Regions from separate parts of the Streptomyces sp. NPDC007905 genome, predicted to be linked through region 1. Evidence: riboswitches for the same ligand, from Rfam matches in the RefSeq annotation. Region 1 holds a riboswitch; the other holds the start of a gene.

Region 1 (7,382 bases):
TCCGTCAGGCGGTCTATCTCCTCGGCGACGAACTGGGCCTCGTCGTGCTCGGTGTCCGCCACGTACCCGGTGATCCGCGCGCCCTGGCCGGCGTTGGTCCACAGGTTCTTCGGGCGGCGGGACTCGTTGCGCTCGATGACCGCGTTGGCTGCGGAGAGGATCGTCTGGGTGGAGCGGTAGTTCTGCTCCAGCAGGATCGTCGTGGCGTCCGGGTAGTCCTCCTCGAACTGGAGGATGTTGCGGATGGTCGCGCCCCGGAAGGCGTAGATCGACTGGTCCGCGTCACCGACCACGCAGAGTTCGGCGGGCGGGAGGTCGTACTCGCCGGGCGGTACGTCGACGGGGTGTTCGGACGTCCCGACGAGCTCGCGCACCAACGCGTACTGGGCGTGGTTGGTGTCCTGGTACTCGTCCACCAGGACGTGCCGGAAGCGGCGGCGGTAGTGCTCGGCGACGTCCGGGAAGGCGCGCAGCAGGTTGACCGTCGTCATGATCAGGTCGTCGAAGTCGAGCGCGTTGGCCTCGCGCAGCCGCGACTGGTAGAGCGCGTAGGCCTGGGCGAGGGTCTTCTCGAAGCCGTCGGTGGCCTGGGCGGCGAAGTCCTCCTCGTCGATCAGCTCGTTCTTGAGGTTGCTGATCTTGGCGCTGAAGGACTTGGGCGGGAAGCGCTTGGGGTCGAGGTCCAGGTCGCGGCAGACCAGGGCCATCAGACGCTTGCTGTCGGCGGCGTCGTAGATCGAGAAGGACGAGGTGAAGCCGAGCTTCTTCGACTCGCGCCGCAGGATCCGTACGCACGCGCTGTGGAAGGTCATGACCCACATCGCGTTCGCGCGCGGACCGACGAGCTGCTCGACGCGCTCCTTCATCTCGCCCGCGGCCTTGTTGGTGAAGGTGATCGCGAGGATCTGGCCCGGGTGCACGTTCCGCTCGGCGAGCAGGTGGGCGATGCGGTGGGTGAGCACGCGCGTCTTTCCCGAGCCGGCGCCGGCGACGATGAGCAGCGGGGAGCCGGCGTGCACGACCGCGGCGCGCTGGTTCTCGTTCAGCCCCTCCAGGAGTGCCGCCGCGTCGATCGCCGGACGGGGGGCGCCGTCGCGGTAGTAGGCGTCACGGTCCGGCGGCACGTCGAACTTCCCGCCGAACAGATCGTCCGGAACCAGCTCCGGAGCGTGACCGTCCTCGGGTGGCGGCGGTTCCTCCTCGTGCCCGCGAGGGGCCTGGAGGTCCGCCAGGAAGCTGTCGTCAAAGAGGCTGCTCATCGCTCTCCGAGTCTAGGGCGCCGCACCGACAACCGGTCGCCACCCCGGGAACGTGGCCGGTTTCCCCGTGAGTTGATCATCGCGCCGCAGCGGCCGTCCAGGCCCTCACCCAGCGGAAGCGCCTTGTCACGCGCGCATGAAACAGGCCCCAGGTCACGGAAATGTATCGGACATATGGCACACCAACCTTCACAGGAGTCACACGAGTTGGCTAGGTTGCCGTCAGGCCGCACGCACCCTTCCCGGCGAACGTCGCCGGGCGGCGCGGCCTCCGCCGAGTCCGGTGCGCCCTTCACGGCGGCCGGAGCCGGGGACCCACCGATCCTGGGGTGAATCGGCCGACTCCCGCCCGGGACGACGCCGTAGGGCAACCCTTCCGAAGCACTCGCCCGAACCCGACAGCTAACCCGGTAGGCGGCACATTGGAAGGAGTCGCCTCCCTTGGCGTCGCACCGCAAGCCGCGCCCCGGCGGAACCCTCGGTCCGGGTCTGCGCACCCCCGCCCTCGCCACCGCCGCGTTCACTTCCGTGGCCGTGCTGTCCCAGACGGCCGAGGCCGCCCCCGCCGACGACAGCAGGCCGAGCCTGGAGGAGATCGAGAAGAAGGTCGACGAGTTCTACCGCCGGGCGGAGTCGCCGACCGAGCGGTCCGACGAGGCAACGGAGCGGGCCGGGCGGCAGCGGGGGCGGCTGGACACCCTCCTCGCGAAGGTCCCGTTCGCGGACGACCCGCAGGAGCAGGCGCACCCCCCGCTGGACTACTTCCACCAGAGCCGGGTGATGGACCGGCTGGCCTCGACCGTGAAGAAGCGGCAGGAGACCTCCAAGGTCATCGAGACGCCCGACGGGCCGGCGTACGACCCGAACAGCGCCAAGGCCGCCGTCCAGCGGAAGCTCGCCTCGGCACGCGAGCTGATGTCCCGGCTGACGGCCCAGGAGGAGGCGCGGCCGGCCGCGCCCGGGCAAGGGAGGCGGGAGGAGACCGCTGCGCCGTCGTACGGGTCCTCCGCCGCGCAGGCCACCAGGGCCGAGAAGGCGATCGCCTTCGCCCGCGCCCAGATCGGCAAGCCGTACGTGAGCGGGGCCAGCGGGCCCGGCTCCTACGACTGCTCCGGTCTCACCCAGGCCGCCTGGAAGGCCGCCGGCGTCACCCTGCCGCGCACCGCCCGCGACCAGGCCTCCACGGGCACCAGGGTCTCCCTCGCCGACGCGCACCCCGGTGACCTGGTCTTCTTCCACGACGACCTGAGTCACGTGGGCCTCTGCACGGGCAACGGGATGATGATCCACGCCCCGCGGCCCGGCGCGTACATCCGCGAGGAGTCCGTCCACCACGGGGGCGAATCGGTCATCCACAGCGTGGTCCGGCCCGCCTGAAGTCGTCTCTTCGGGCCCCCCGCGCGCGTGTTCTCCTCACCGGTCCCGCGCGGCTCCCTAGCATCGGGCGCATGCCCGGCATCCCAGGTCTGCGAGCGTGGTGGGCGGAGCGTCCGCCGGCGGCGGGCTCCGCCGTGATGGCGACCGGCATCGTGTCGGTGGCCCTGCACCTGGCGGGCGACGAGACGGCGTCCCTGGTCTTCCTGTGGCCGGCCTGCCTCGCCTGGGTGGCGCTGGCCGCCGACTTCGCCGTACGGCTGGGGTGGCGGCGGCAGCGGTGGCTGGCCGAGGCGGAGAGCCCTGGCGGGCTCACCGCCGTCGCCGCCACGGCGGTGCTCGGCACCCGGTTCTCGGCGCTCGGCCGGCAGACCCTGGCCGAGGCGTTGCTGGCGCTGGCGGTGCTGCTCTGGCCGGTGCTGCTGTTCCTTGTCGTGCGGCGCTGGGAGCGGCGCATGCCGGGAGCGGTGTTCCTGTGCTGTGTGGCCACGCAGGGACTTGCGGTGCTGGCGGCCACGCTGGCCGCGGCCGAGGTGGCGGCATGGCTCGCGCATGCCGCGCTGGTGCTGTTCTGGCTGGGCCTGGCGCTCTACTGCCTCGCGCTGCCGCACTTCGATCGGCGCCGGCTGAGCGAGGGGGCCGGGGACCACTGGATCGCGGGCGGGGCGCTGGCCATCTCGGCGCTGGCCGGGGCGCAGCTGCTCTCCGCCGACAGTGCGCGGCTGTACCTGTGGAACGACGACGACCGGGGTGTGCTGCGCAACGTGACGGTCGCGCTGCTCGTCCTGAGCCTCGCCTGGTACGTCGTCCTGCTGGTGGCCGAGGTTGCCCGGCCCCGGCTGCGCTTCGACATGCAGCGGTGGGCGACGGTGTTCCCGATGGGGATGACGGCGGCGGCCACGCTGTCGGTCGCGGCCGCCCTGGAGGTCGGCTGGCTGAGAGATCCGGGGCGGGTGCTGGCGTGGGTGACGGTGGCGGCGTGGCTCGCGGTCGCGGCCGGCGCGGCCCTGGACGCCCGCTCCGGGATCAGCGGACGGCGCTGAGGGTCACGTCCACAGCACGGCGATGAAGATGTTCGCCATGGTCAGCAGGCCGACCAGCCCGAAGACGCGCTTGTCCACCTTCTCCTCGTCGCGCTGCACATAGACCAGCCCGAGGATCACGATCAGCAGGGCCAGCTTCACACCGATCTTGAGGGTGTTGACGTGGTGGCCGTCGGCCTCGTTGAGGCCGACCAGGGCCACGCCGGTGACCAGCATGGTGAACGCGCCGTGCAGCATCCCGGGGACGAAGCGGGCCGTGCCCTGGCCCATCGCCTTCATCTGGGTGAGGAAACCGCCGAGCAGCGCGGCGATGCCGATGATGTGCAGGCCGACGAGGAGATGGATGAGTACGTCCATGAGCCCGGAGCCTAATGAGGGGCCTCGGTGCCTCCTGCCACCGGGGGGACCGAGGCGTCGGTGGATCTTGCATATATGCGCTCCATAGCACCGTGGGGCTCCCATGTGTCCCGGGTTCCGCGCATCGGTCACCACGCTGCGTGAAGGTGACGACTCCAGCATGACAACTCGGTCACTTACAGCCACAATCCGACCCACCGAAGCCAGTTCCGTACTCCGCGTTACCGACCTGTCACAGACGGGTTTAGCGTCCTCCTCCAGGTGACCGGCTCCCCACCGCCGCCCGGGCCAGGGGCGGCAGCCGGCCACCACGCCGAGAAAGGTCCGGCGGTGGCCCGCTCCCCCTGTGCGGGCCACCGCCGGACGCCTCGAACGCTCGGTCGCAGCAGTCCCACGGAAGTCCTACGGAAGGACGTGACGGTCCAGGTGGCAGCGCACCGCAAGCCCCGACAGCGCTCGCTCAGCGGCAACACGGCCCGAACGGCCGCCACCCTCGCCCTGGCGGGGGCGGCCACCGCCACGGCCTTCGACGGGACGGGCAACGCCGAGCCGCAGCTGACTCCCGCGCAGGTGAAGGCCAAGGTGGACAAGCTGTACCAGGAGGCGGAGGCCGCCACCGAGACGTACAACGGGTCGAAGGAGAAGGCGGATGCGGCGCAGCGGAGGCTGAACTCGCTGCGGGACGAGACCGCACGCAAGCAGCAGAAGCTCAACTCGGCCCGGGACGCGCTGGGATCCTTCGCGGCGGCGCAGTACCGCGAGGGCGGCATCGACCCCGCCTGGCAGCTCGCCCTCTCCAGCGACCCGGACCAGTACCTGGACGGGGCCGCGTTCGCGGAGCGGGCCGGCGAACGGCGGGCCGGGGCGGTGGCTCGGGTGCGCGAACAGCTGCGGGAGATCGAGCAGTTGCGTGGCGCCGCCCGCATCGAGCTGACGTCGCTGCGGTCGCGGCAGGCGGAGCTGAAACGGCAGAATAAGACCATCACCGGGAAGCTGGCCCAGGCGCGCGAGTTGCTGGCGCGGCTCACTCCGCCGGAGCGGGCGCAGGTCACCGGGGGCGGCAGCGCGCCGGGGCACGCCTCGCGGTCGGCTTCGGACCCCCGGGCGGCCCTGGAGCAGGCGGGGTCCGTCGCCGCCTCCGGCTCCCGCGCGGCGGCGGCCGTCGCCTACGCCTACCAGAAGCTCGGCAGCCCCTATGTGTGGGGCGCGACCGGCCCGAACGCCTTCGACTGCTCGGGCCTGGTCCAGGCCGCCTACCGGTCCGCCGGCATCTCCCTGCCCCGCACCACCTACGCCCAGATCAACGCCGGCCGACGTGTCTCCCGCTCGGAACTCCAGCCCGGCGACCTGCTGTTCTTCTACTCCGGCATCAGCCACGTCGGCCTCTACGTCGGCAACGGGCAGATGATCCACGCCCCGAACCCGTCGGCACCGGTCCGGCTGGCCCCGATCGACCAGATGCCGTTCGCCGGGGCCACGCGGGTGGTGTGAGGCCGGCCGGTGAGGCGACGGACCAGGGCCGCCGGTCAGGGGTCAGACCAGGCGGCGGGCCGTGGCCCAGCGGGTCAGCTCGTGGCGGTTGGACAGCTGGAGCTTGCGCAGGACCGCCGAGACATGGGACTCGACCGTCTTCACCGAGATGAACAGCTGCTTGGCGATCTCCTTGTACGCGTAGCCGCGGGCGATCAGGCGCAGTACCTCCCGCTCGCGCTGGGTGAGGCGGTCCAGGTCCTCGTCGACCGGCGGGGCGTCGGTGGAGGCGAAGGCGTCCAGCACGAACCCGGCCAGGCGCGGGGAGAAGACGGCGTCGCCCTCCTGGACGCGGAAGATCGAGTCGACCAGGTCGGTGCCGGTGATGGTCTTGGTGACATAACCCCGGGCGCCGCCGCGGATCACACCGATCACGTCCTCCGCCGCGTCCGACACGGACAGCGCGAGGAAGCGGACGGGCCGCTCGGCGTCCGTCATCAACGCGGCGCACCGGCGCAGCACTTCGACCCCGCCGCCGCCCGGCAGGTGGACGTCGAGGAGGACCACCTCGGGCCGGGTCGCCGTGATGACCGTGACCGCCTGGTCGACGTCCGCGGCCTCGCCGACCACCTCCACGCCGGTCTCCGCGGTCTGCCCGATCTCGGCCTGGACGCCGGTGCGGAACATGCGGTGGTCGTCCACGAGCACCACACGCACCTGCCGCTTCCCAGCACCGGACCCGGTCTGATCCGCCGCCCCCGCCGTACCGTTCGCCTCGGTCGCGTCGCTCATGACGTCCTTTCCGCCCTCTCCATCTCCAGCTCGACCTCCGTGCCGCCGTCCGGCACCGCCCGCAGCCGGGCCGTGCCGCCGTTGCGCTCCATGCGGCCGATGATCGATTCTCTGACGCCCATGCGGTCGGCGGGTATCGAGTCGAGGTCGAAGCCCGGGCCGCGGTCGCGGACGGACACGAAGACCGTCCTGCCCTCGACTTCGGCGTAGACCTGCACGGCACCGCCCTCGCCACCGTACTTGGCGGCGTTCACCATCGCCTCGCGCGCGGCCTGCATCTGCGCGCCGGTCCGCTCGTCGAGCGGGCAGTCGCCGACCACGACCACCTCGATGGGCACGCCGTGCTTGTCCTCGACCTCGGCCGCGTTGCGCCGCACCGCCTCGGCGACGGTGTCCGGCTCGTCCGCCTCGTCCTTGCCGGTGCCCTCCGGCTTGTACAGCCAGGTGCGCAGATCCCGCTCCTGGGCGCGGGCCAGGCGACGCACCTCACCGGCGTTGTCGGCGTTGCGCTGGATCAGGGTGAGGGTGTGCAGCACGGAGTCGTGGACGTGGGCGGCGACCTCGGCGCGCTCCTGGGCGCGGATGCGCATCAGGCGTTCCTCGGACAGGTCCTGGGTCATACGGACCAGATAGGGGCCGGCGAGCAGCGTGATGCCGACCAGGACGATGAGCGCGGCCTGCAGGACGGCGCCGAGGTGGGCGGCCGAGCCCTGCATGACGAAGATGGCGGAGACACCGGCGGTGACCAGCAGGACCCCGACGCCCGCCCGCAGCAGGGTCAGCGTGCGCCGACGGCTGCCGACCTCGACCCAGCGGGCCCGGCGGGCGTTGTCCGCCTGGCGCCAGACGAGGGCGACACCGGCAGCGACCAGGACGGCGGGCAGCAGATACGCCTTGGCCCCGCTGGTCAGGTTGACGCTGCCCACGAAGACGATGGACACGATGACCATGAGGAGCAGCGCGACGATCTGCCCCTTGTCCGGCTTGCGGGCGACCAGTCTGCGGCGGCCGTCCCGCGAGGTCGCGGTGCCGACCAGCGACTGCGGCTTCTGGTCGCCGACGCCGCCGACGCCGAGCGGCACGAAGA
Region 2 (7,382 bases), on a different contig from region 1:
CGCCCGTTGCCCCTTCAGGAACCCCTCGATCAGCTCGGGCGGGTTGGCGGCCGTGGTGGCCTCCACCTCCCAGCCCGGGCAGTACATGTCGAAGATCACGACGGGCAGCGGGCGGCCGAAGACCTTCTCGATCCGGCCGTCCGCGTGCAGCCGGCGGGCCGGCTCGACCCAGGCGTCGGCGAAGTGCGTCCCGAGCACCTCACGTCGGACGTCCCGCTCCCGTCGGGATCCCTCTCCTCGAACCGCCGCCCGAGCCCCTCGACCTCCTTCTACGGGCGCGCCCCGACCGGGTCCTCGGGACCTTCCGAGCATCTCGAAGCCGTCCAGCAGCCGGCCGGCGCAGTACCAGCGGGCCTCGCCGCGGTCCCTGTGAACCTTCTCGCGCTCGTACTGGTTCTCGGTGTTGTAGCCGACGGCCACGTACGGGCGGAGGTCGTCGTCGTCCACCCGCCGGATACGGAAGGAGAGAGTGTAGATCTCCGGCTTCAGCTCCTTGGGGGAGCGCTCGATGACGCCCGTCGCCGCCTTCGGAAGATGGGCCGAAGATTCTCCGTGCCGGTCTGTCACACCATCCGCCCCCGCTCCGTCAGTGCAGTGCGAGCAACCCGACGCGCACCACGGCCACTGGAGGCAGCACCAGGCAGGCGCGGATGACCAACCCGGCGTACGTCCTTCCGGCCGCCCTGAAGGGCATCGGCACGATCTTCCAGGGGATCGGCGGGGGCGGACTGCCGCAGGAGCTGGCCGAGATCGTCGGGCTGCGGGCCAGCCAGATCAACGGGCGCAGCGCCTGTGTGTACGGCCACACGGTGAACCTGCGCAAGGCCGGTGCGAGCGAGGAGCGGATCGCCGGCGTCGTGGCCTGGCGTGAGGCGCCCTGCTTCACTCGGGCCGAGCGTGCGGCGCTGCAGCTGACCGAGCGGGTCACGCGGCTGGCCGACCTCTCCGAGGAGCCGGTGCCGGACGCGCTGTGGGACGAGGTGGCCGGCCACTTCGACGAGAAGCAGCTCTCCGCGCTGATCCTCACCATCTCGCTCACCAACATGTTCAACCGCATCAATGCCACCATCAGGGAGCCCGCGGGCACCACTTGGGGCTGAGCAGCACACAAGTCCGGGAACATCGCGGTGAGTCGGCGGGGCGCGCTGTCCGTATTCTCTGATCATGGCCGCACCCCCCGCACACGCACTGATCGCCACCGACCTGGACGGGACGCTGCTGCGCGGCGACGACACCGTCTCCGACCGGTCGCTCGCCGCGCTCGAGCGGGTGGCGCGGGCCGGCGCCCGGCACCTGGTGGTGACGGGCCGCCCGGCGCCCCGGGTACGGCCGCTCCTGGACGCGCTCGGCTGCACGGGGCTAGCGGTGTGCGGGCAGGGCGCGCAGGTCTACGACGCCGGCGCCGACCGCCTGCTGTGGTCGGTCCGGCTGGACCGGGAACTGGCCGAGACCGCGCTCGGCAAGATCGAGGCCGAGGTGGGCCAGGTCTATGCGGCCGTCGACCAGGACGGCGTGGACGGGCTGACGCTGATCGAACCGGGGTATCTGATGCCGCACCCCACTCTGCCCGCGGTGCGGGTCGGCCGGCGGGACGATCTGTGGTGCGAGCCGATCAGCAAGGTGTTGCTGCGCCACCACACGCTGTCCGACGACGAGTTGGCGGCGATCGCGCGCTCGGCGGTGGGCTCGCTGGCGACGGTCACGATGTCGGGGCCGGGGACGGTGGAACTCCAGCCCTGCGGTGTCACCAAGGCGACGGGGCTGGCGCTGGCCGCCGACCATCTGGGGATCGCCGCCGAACGGGCCCTCGCCTTCGGTGACATGCCCAACGACATCCCCATGTTCGACTGGGCCGGACGCGGTGTCGCCATGGCCAACGCCCACCCCGAACTCAAGGCGGTCGCCGACGAGGTCACACAGTCGAACGAGGACGACGGCATCGCCGTCGTCCTCGAAAGACTGTTCCCGACAGACTGACCGGGATATCAGTAGTGGCCTGCCACCGGTAGCGATCAGTAGGCGCCGAAGACGTTGTCGATCGACCCGTAGCGCGCGGCCGCGTAGTTGCAGGCGGCCGTGATGTTCGCGACCGGGTCGTAGATGTTGTAGGACGTTCCGGCCACGTGGTAGGCCTTGAACGTCGGGTCGATGACCTGGAGCAGGCCCTTGGACGGGATGCCCTTGGCCGCGTTGGAGTCCCAGAGGTTGATGGCCAGCGGGTTGCCCGACGACTCACGGATGACGTTGCGGTAGATGCCGTTGTACGTCCCCGGGATTCCCTTCTGGGCCATGATCGCGAGCGACTCGCGGATCCAGCCGTCGAGGTTGTTCGGGTAGCCGGCAAGGGTGGTGGAGGGCGTGGTGGCCGTGGGGGTGGCGGCGGAGGCGCCGGTCGCGCCGATGAGCGGAAGCGCGAGTACGGCGGCGCCGGTGCCGGCGACGGCGAGCGTGCGGATGAGGCGGTTGGTGCGGACGCGGCGGGGCTGAGCGGCAGCAGGCATGGCGAAATTCCTCTCCGTCGCCTGCGAGGTGAGCTGTCGGGTTCGGGCGGGGAGGTGCCCGGCCGTGCCTCTGGTGGGAGGCACGGCTTCACCCCTAGCCGTACCGGCACGACGTGTGTCGTGCCGGGACAGCGGCTTACCTGGGTCCCCCGCTCCTGCCGTACGAATGAGTTCGTCGATGGGTGGTGTCAGACGCGGCAGGATTCGGCGTTCGCCTGACAGGGCGGGAAGCTATGCGAGAGCACATGTCCGGAACAAGTATGGGATTCACACAAAGACCCCGTTGACCTTGATCTGTGCCATATGGGGTGCTTGATCCTTTGCGGTTGCCAACCCTCAACTGGCTGACGTGGCAAGGGGGAACCGGTGGTGGGGCGATCAGCCGGGTACATGGGTATGCGTGACCCAATTCACGAAATAGCAAAGTGTACCAAACCGGACATGGGGGATTCGGGAGTTTTGTCGGTCGTGGCGCAAAAGGAGTAATCCGCCCACCGTCCAGTTCGCGACAAACCGGACTAGTTCCTGTTAAGTCAATAGATGTCCATCCTTATCGGATCATCAAAAACATACCGGCCGTGATCCGATACCGCCGGGCTGGACCGGTGGGCGCTATCGGTGATCGAAACAGGACCGGATACGCTGACTTGAGTGAGGGCAGCGACCTATCGACAAACCGTGTAATCGCCACCAGACACCAGCAGACAGGAGACCCCTCGTGACCGTCGTCGGGCCGTTCGGGCTGAGCGTGCGGGACCAGGCTCTGGAAGCCGATGTCCAGGCCGGATTGGCGGCTGTCGAGGAAGGCTTGCTCGAAGCCACCAAGAGCGAGGTCCCGTTCATCACGGAGGCCGCGCAACACCTCGTACGAGCCGGTGGGAAGCGGTTCCGGCCGCTGCTCGTGATGCTCGCGGCACAGTTCGGCGACCCGTACGCGCCAGGCGTCGTGCCGTCGGCCGTCGTCGTGGAGCTGACCCACCTCGCCACGCTGTACCACGACGACGTCATGGACGAGGCGTCCGTGCGGCGCGGCGTGGACAGCGCCAACACCCGCTGGGGCAACTCCGTCGCGGTCCTCACCGGCGACTTCCTCTTCGCCCGCGCCTCCCAGATCCTCGCCGACCTCGGCCCCGAGGCGGTCCGGGTGCAGGCCCTCGCGTTCGAGCGGCTGGTCACCGGGCAGATCCTGGAGACGGCGGGCCCCTCGGACGGGCGGGACCCGGTCGAGCACTACCTGGACGTGCTCGGAGGCAAGACGGGCTCCCTGGTGGCCGTGTCGTGCCGGTTCGGCGCGATGATGTCCGGGGCCGACGAGACGGTCGTCGACGTGCTCACCCAGTACGGCGAACGGCTCGGGGTCGCCTTCCAGCTCGCGGACGACGTCCTGGACATCGCCTCCGACTCGCGCGAGTCCGGCAAGACCCCGGGGACCGACCTGCGCGAGGGCATCCCGACGCTGCCCGTCCTGCGGCTGCGCGAGCGGGCCGCCCGGCTGGGGCTGCCCGAGGACGTCGCGCTGTGCGCGCTGCTGGACTCCGACCTCACCGACGACGCCCGGCACGCCGAGGCGCTCGCCGGGCTCCGTGCGCACCCCGCGCTGGAGCAGGCCCGCCGGGACACCGTCCGGTACGCGGAGGAGGCGCGCTCCGCGCTGGCCCCGCTGCCGGAGTGCGACTCCAAGGCGGCGCTGATCGAGCTGTGCGACGCGGTGGTGCACCGGGCCGGCTGAGGCCCCGTACTCGGCGCGAGGGCGGTGTCTCCCGCCCGACCCCTACGGGTCGGGGGAGGTGCCGCCCCTGTGTGTCATACCGCAGGCGTACACGGAGTTGGCTCCGAGGTCTGACGCTTCCTCACGGCCGATTTGGTCAGATGGAAACCACGGAAATCACCACTCCTCACCGATTCGGGTGAGAATGGCGGCTCAGGTGGACCAGTGTGGGGACAGCCGCCGCCGACGACGGAGGTAAGGCACAGATGGCACCGTACGAATCCGACGACGCAACGGGCGCCGTTCAGGACGAGGACCTGCACTCCGGACGCCGCAAGGCCGCCCGGTACGTGGTCCCGGTCGCGGTGGTGGGGGTGGCGGCGGCCACGATCGGGCTGGTCCCGGCGCTCGCCAACTCCGGTGACCCCGACCTGCCGAAGATCACCGCGCAGCAGCTCATCGAGAAGATCGCCAAGTCGGACGTGCAGCAGCTGTCCGGCACGGTGAAGGTCAGCACCGACCTCGGCCTGCCGGACCTCGGCGGCCTGGAGAGCAGCCTGGCGTCCGGGGCGGCCCGCGGCGGCGGCTCCTCCGCCGACCCGACGTCCAAGCTCACCGAGCTGGTGTCCGGCACGCACACCCTGCGCGTGGCGGCCGACGGCCCGGACCGGCAGAAGCTGTCGCTGCTGGAGAGCGGCGCCGAGTACAGCCTCATCCACGACGGCAAGGACGTCTGGGGCTACGAGAGCAAGAGCAACGAGGTCTTCCACGGCACCGCCGCCGACTCCGGCAGGGAGCACCGGGCCGAGCCGCCGGCCACGCCGAAGGACTTCGCCGACGAGGCCCTGAAGTCGGTCGACGACACCACGTCCGTGACCGTCGACGGCACCGCGCAGGTCGCCGGACGCGACGCCTACAAGCTGCTGATCAAGCCCAAGCAGTCCGGTACCACGGTCGGCGCGATCACCATCGCCGTGGACGCGAAGACGGGTCAGCCGCTGAAGTTCACGCTGACCCCGAAGAGCGGCGGTGCCGCCGTGCTCGACGCGGGCTTCACCCAGGTGTCCTTCGCCAAGCCGGCCGCCTCCACCTTCGACTTCACTCCGCCCAAGGGCGCGAAGATCACCGAGGAGAAGCCCGACGGCAAGAAGGGGACCGAAGCGCCGGAGCACGCCCCGAAGCCCGGCGAGGACTTCGCCAAGGGCCTGGGAGGGGCCACGGTGCTCGGCAAGGGCTGGACGTCCGTCGCCACCTTCGACACCGGCACCAAGGGCGGCCTGCCGTCCGGCTCCCGGGGCGGTGACCTCGGCGGCTTCCTCGGCTCGCTCGGCGACCAGGTCTCCGGGAAGTTCGGCAAGGGCACGGTCTTCTCCACCCGCCTGGTCAACGCCCTGATCACCGACGACGGCAAGGTGTACGCCGGAGCGGTCACCAAGGACACGCTGGTGAAGGCGGCGAACGAAGGGAAGTAACCCTTCCCGGGCACGACGAATCGAGGGGAGCCGATGGACGAACCGTCCGCCACGGAGCGGGAGTCGGGGGACGCGCCGGCGCATGTCATCGCCACGCGCGGCCTCACCAAGCGCTACCGCGGCGGACAGCTCGCCGTCGACGGTCTCGACCTGGCCGTCCCGGCGGGCAGCGTCTTCGGCTTCCTCGGCCCCAACGGCTCCGGCAAGACGACCACCATCCGCATGCTGATGGGCCTGATCGAGCCGACCTCGGGCACGGCCCGCGTCCTGGGCCGCCCCATGCCCAGGGCCGGCCGTGCCGTCCTTCCGCACGTCGGCGCGCTGATCGAGGGCCCCGCCCTGTACGGCTTCCTCTCCGGCCGTGACAACCTGCTGCGCTACGACGCCGCCGACCCGACCGCCGACCCCCGCACCCGGCGCGCACGCGTCGCCGCCGCCCTGGACCGGGTGGGCCTGACGGCCGCCGCGGCCAAGAAGGCGAGGGCGTACTCGCTCGGCATGAAGCAGCGCCTGGGGCTGGCCGCCGCCCTGCTCCAGCCGCGCAGGCTGCTCGTCCTGGACGAGCCGACCAACGGCCTCGACCCGCAGGGCATGCGCGAGATCCGTGCCCTGATCCGGGAGTTGGCCTCCGACGGCACGACCGTGTTCCTCTCCTCCCACCTTCTCGACGAGATCGAGCAGGTGTGCACGCACGCGGCGGTGATGGCCCAGGGCCGCCTGATCACGCAGGGCGCGGTGGCCGACCTGGCGGCCGGGGCGCGCGGCCGGCTGGTGGTGACCACCCCCGACCCGGGCGAGGCGGCCCGGGTGCTGAAGGAGCAGGGCATCGGGGACGTCGCCGTGGACGGCGACCGGGTGACCGGCGAACCGCCCGAGCGGGACCTCGCCGAGGTGAACGCCGCCCTGGTCACGGCGGGCGTCCGCGTGCGGGGCTACACACTCGAACGGGCCTCGCTGGAGGACGCGTTCGTGGCACTGACGGGGGAAGGCTTCGATGTCGCGGGCTGAGGCACCCCAGGCACCCGCCGTGCGCCGGGTCAGTGCTTTGTGGACCTTCGGGCTGCTGCGCAGCGAGCTGGTCACCACCGTCCGGCGCTGGCGCACGCTCGCGCTGCTCGGGGTGCTGGCGGCGGTGCCGGTGCTGGTCGGCATCGCCGTGAAGATCGAGACGCGGGGCGGCCCGGCGTCGGGCCGGGGCGGGGGTGAGGGGCCGGCGTTCATCGCGCAGATCACCAACAACGGCCTGTTCCTGGTGTTCACGGCACTGGCCGCGACCCTGCCGTTCTTCCTGCCGATGGCGGTGGGCGTCGTCGCGGGCGACGCCATCGCGGGCGAGGCGGGCGGCGGCACCCTGCGCTATCTGCTGGTCGCCCCGGCCGGCCGGACGCGTCTGCTGCTCACCAAGTACACGACGGTCATGGCCTTCTGCGTGCTGGCCACCCTGGTCGTGGCCGTCTCCGCGCTGATCGTCGGTGCGCTGCTGTTCCCGCTCGGCGGCCTCACGACCATCTCCGGCACCCGGATCACCTTCGCCGAGGGCCTCGGCCGGGCGCTGCTGATCGCCCAGGTCGTCGCCGCCTCGCTGGTCGGCATCGCGGCCCTCGGCCTGTTCGTGTCGACCCTGACCAACAGCGGCATCGCGGCGATGGCGACCACCGTCGGCCTGCTCATCACCGTTCAGATCCTCGACCAGATACCCCA

Evidence for each region. A riboswitch is a leader RNA that binds a small molecule or an ion and turns the genes downstream of it on or off. The one in region 1 is predicted to bind cyclic di-AMP.
Region 2: linked by a shared signal. The riboswitch ahead of ACFZDC_RS25820 (transglycosylase SLT domain-containing protein) and the one ahead of ACFZDC_RS10890 (NlpC/P60 family protein) in region 1 are both predicted to bind cyclic di-AMP.

Annotation. Positions count from the first base shown of each region.
Region 1 covers NZ_JBIBKS010000005.1:79,498-86,879, reverse strand. The annotation lists gene pcrA (DNA helicase PcrA) at 1-1,259, opposite strand, end outside; cyclic di-AMP (ydaO/yuaA leader) riboswitch at 1,522-1,693, shown strand; gene ACFZDC_RS10890 (NlpC/P60 family protein) at 1,701-2,636, shown strand; gene ACFZDC_RS10885 (tellurite resistance/C4-dicarboxylate transporter family protein) at 2,708-3,676, shown strand; gene ACFZDC_RS10880 (hypothetical protein) at 3,680-4,033, opposite strand; gene ACFZDC_RS10875 (NlpC/P60 family protein) at 4,460-5,524, shown strand; gene ACFZDC_RS10870 (LuxR C-terminal-related transcriptional regulator) at 5,567-6,295, opposite strand; gene ACFZDC_RS10865 (PspC domain-containing protein) at 6,292-7,382, opposite strand, start outside.
Region 2 covers NZ_JBIBKS010000015.1:84,709-92,090, reverse strand. The annotation lists gene ACFZDC_RS25835 (hypothetical protein) at 1-567, opposite strand, end outside; gene ACFZDC_RS25830 (carboxymuconolactone decarboxylase family protein) at 651-1,100, shown strand; gene ACFZDC_RS25825 (Cof-type HAD-IIB family hydrolase) at 1,165-1,977, shown strand; gene ACFZDC_RS25820 (transglycosylase SLT domain-containing protein) at 2,013-2,501, opposite strand; cyclic di-AMP (ydaO/yuaA leader) riboswitch at 2,507-2,721, opposite strand; gene ACFZDC_RS25815 (polyprenyl synthetase family protein) at 3,220-4,230, shown strand; gene ACFZDC_RS25810 (outer membrane lipoprotein carrier protein LolA) at 4,476-5,681, shown strand; gene ACFZDC_RS25805 (ATP-binding cassette domain-containing protein) at 5,715-6,689, shown strand; gene ACFZDC_RS25800 (ABC transporter permease) at 6,676-7,382, shown strand, end outside.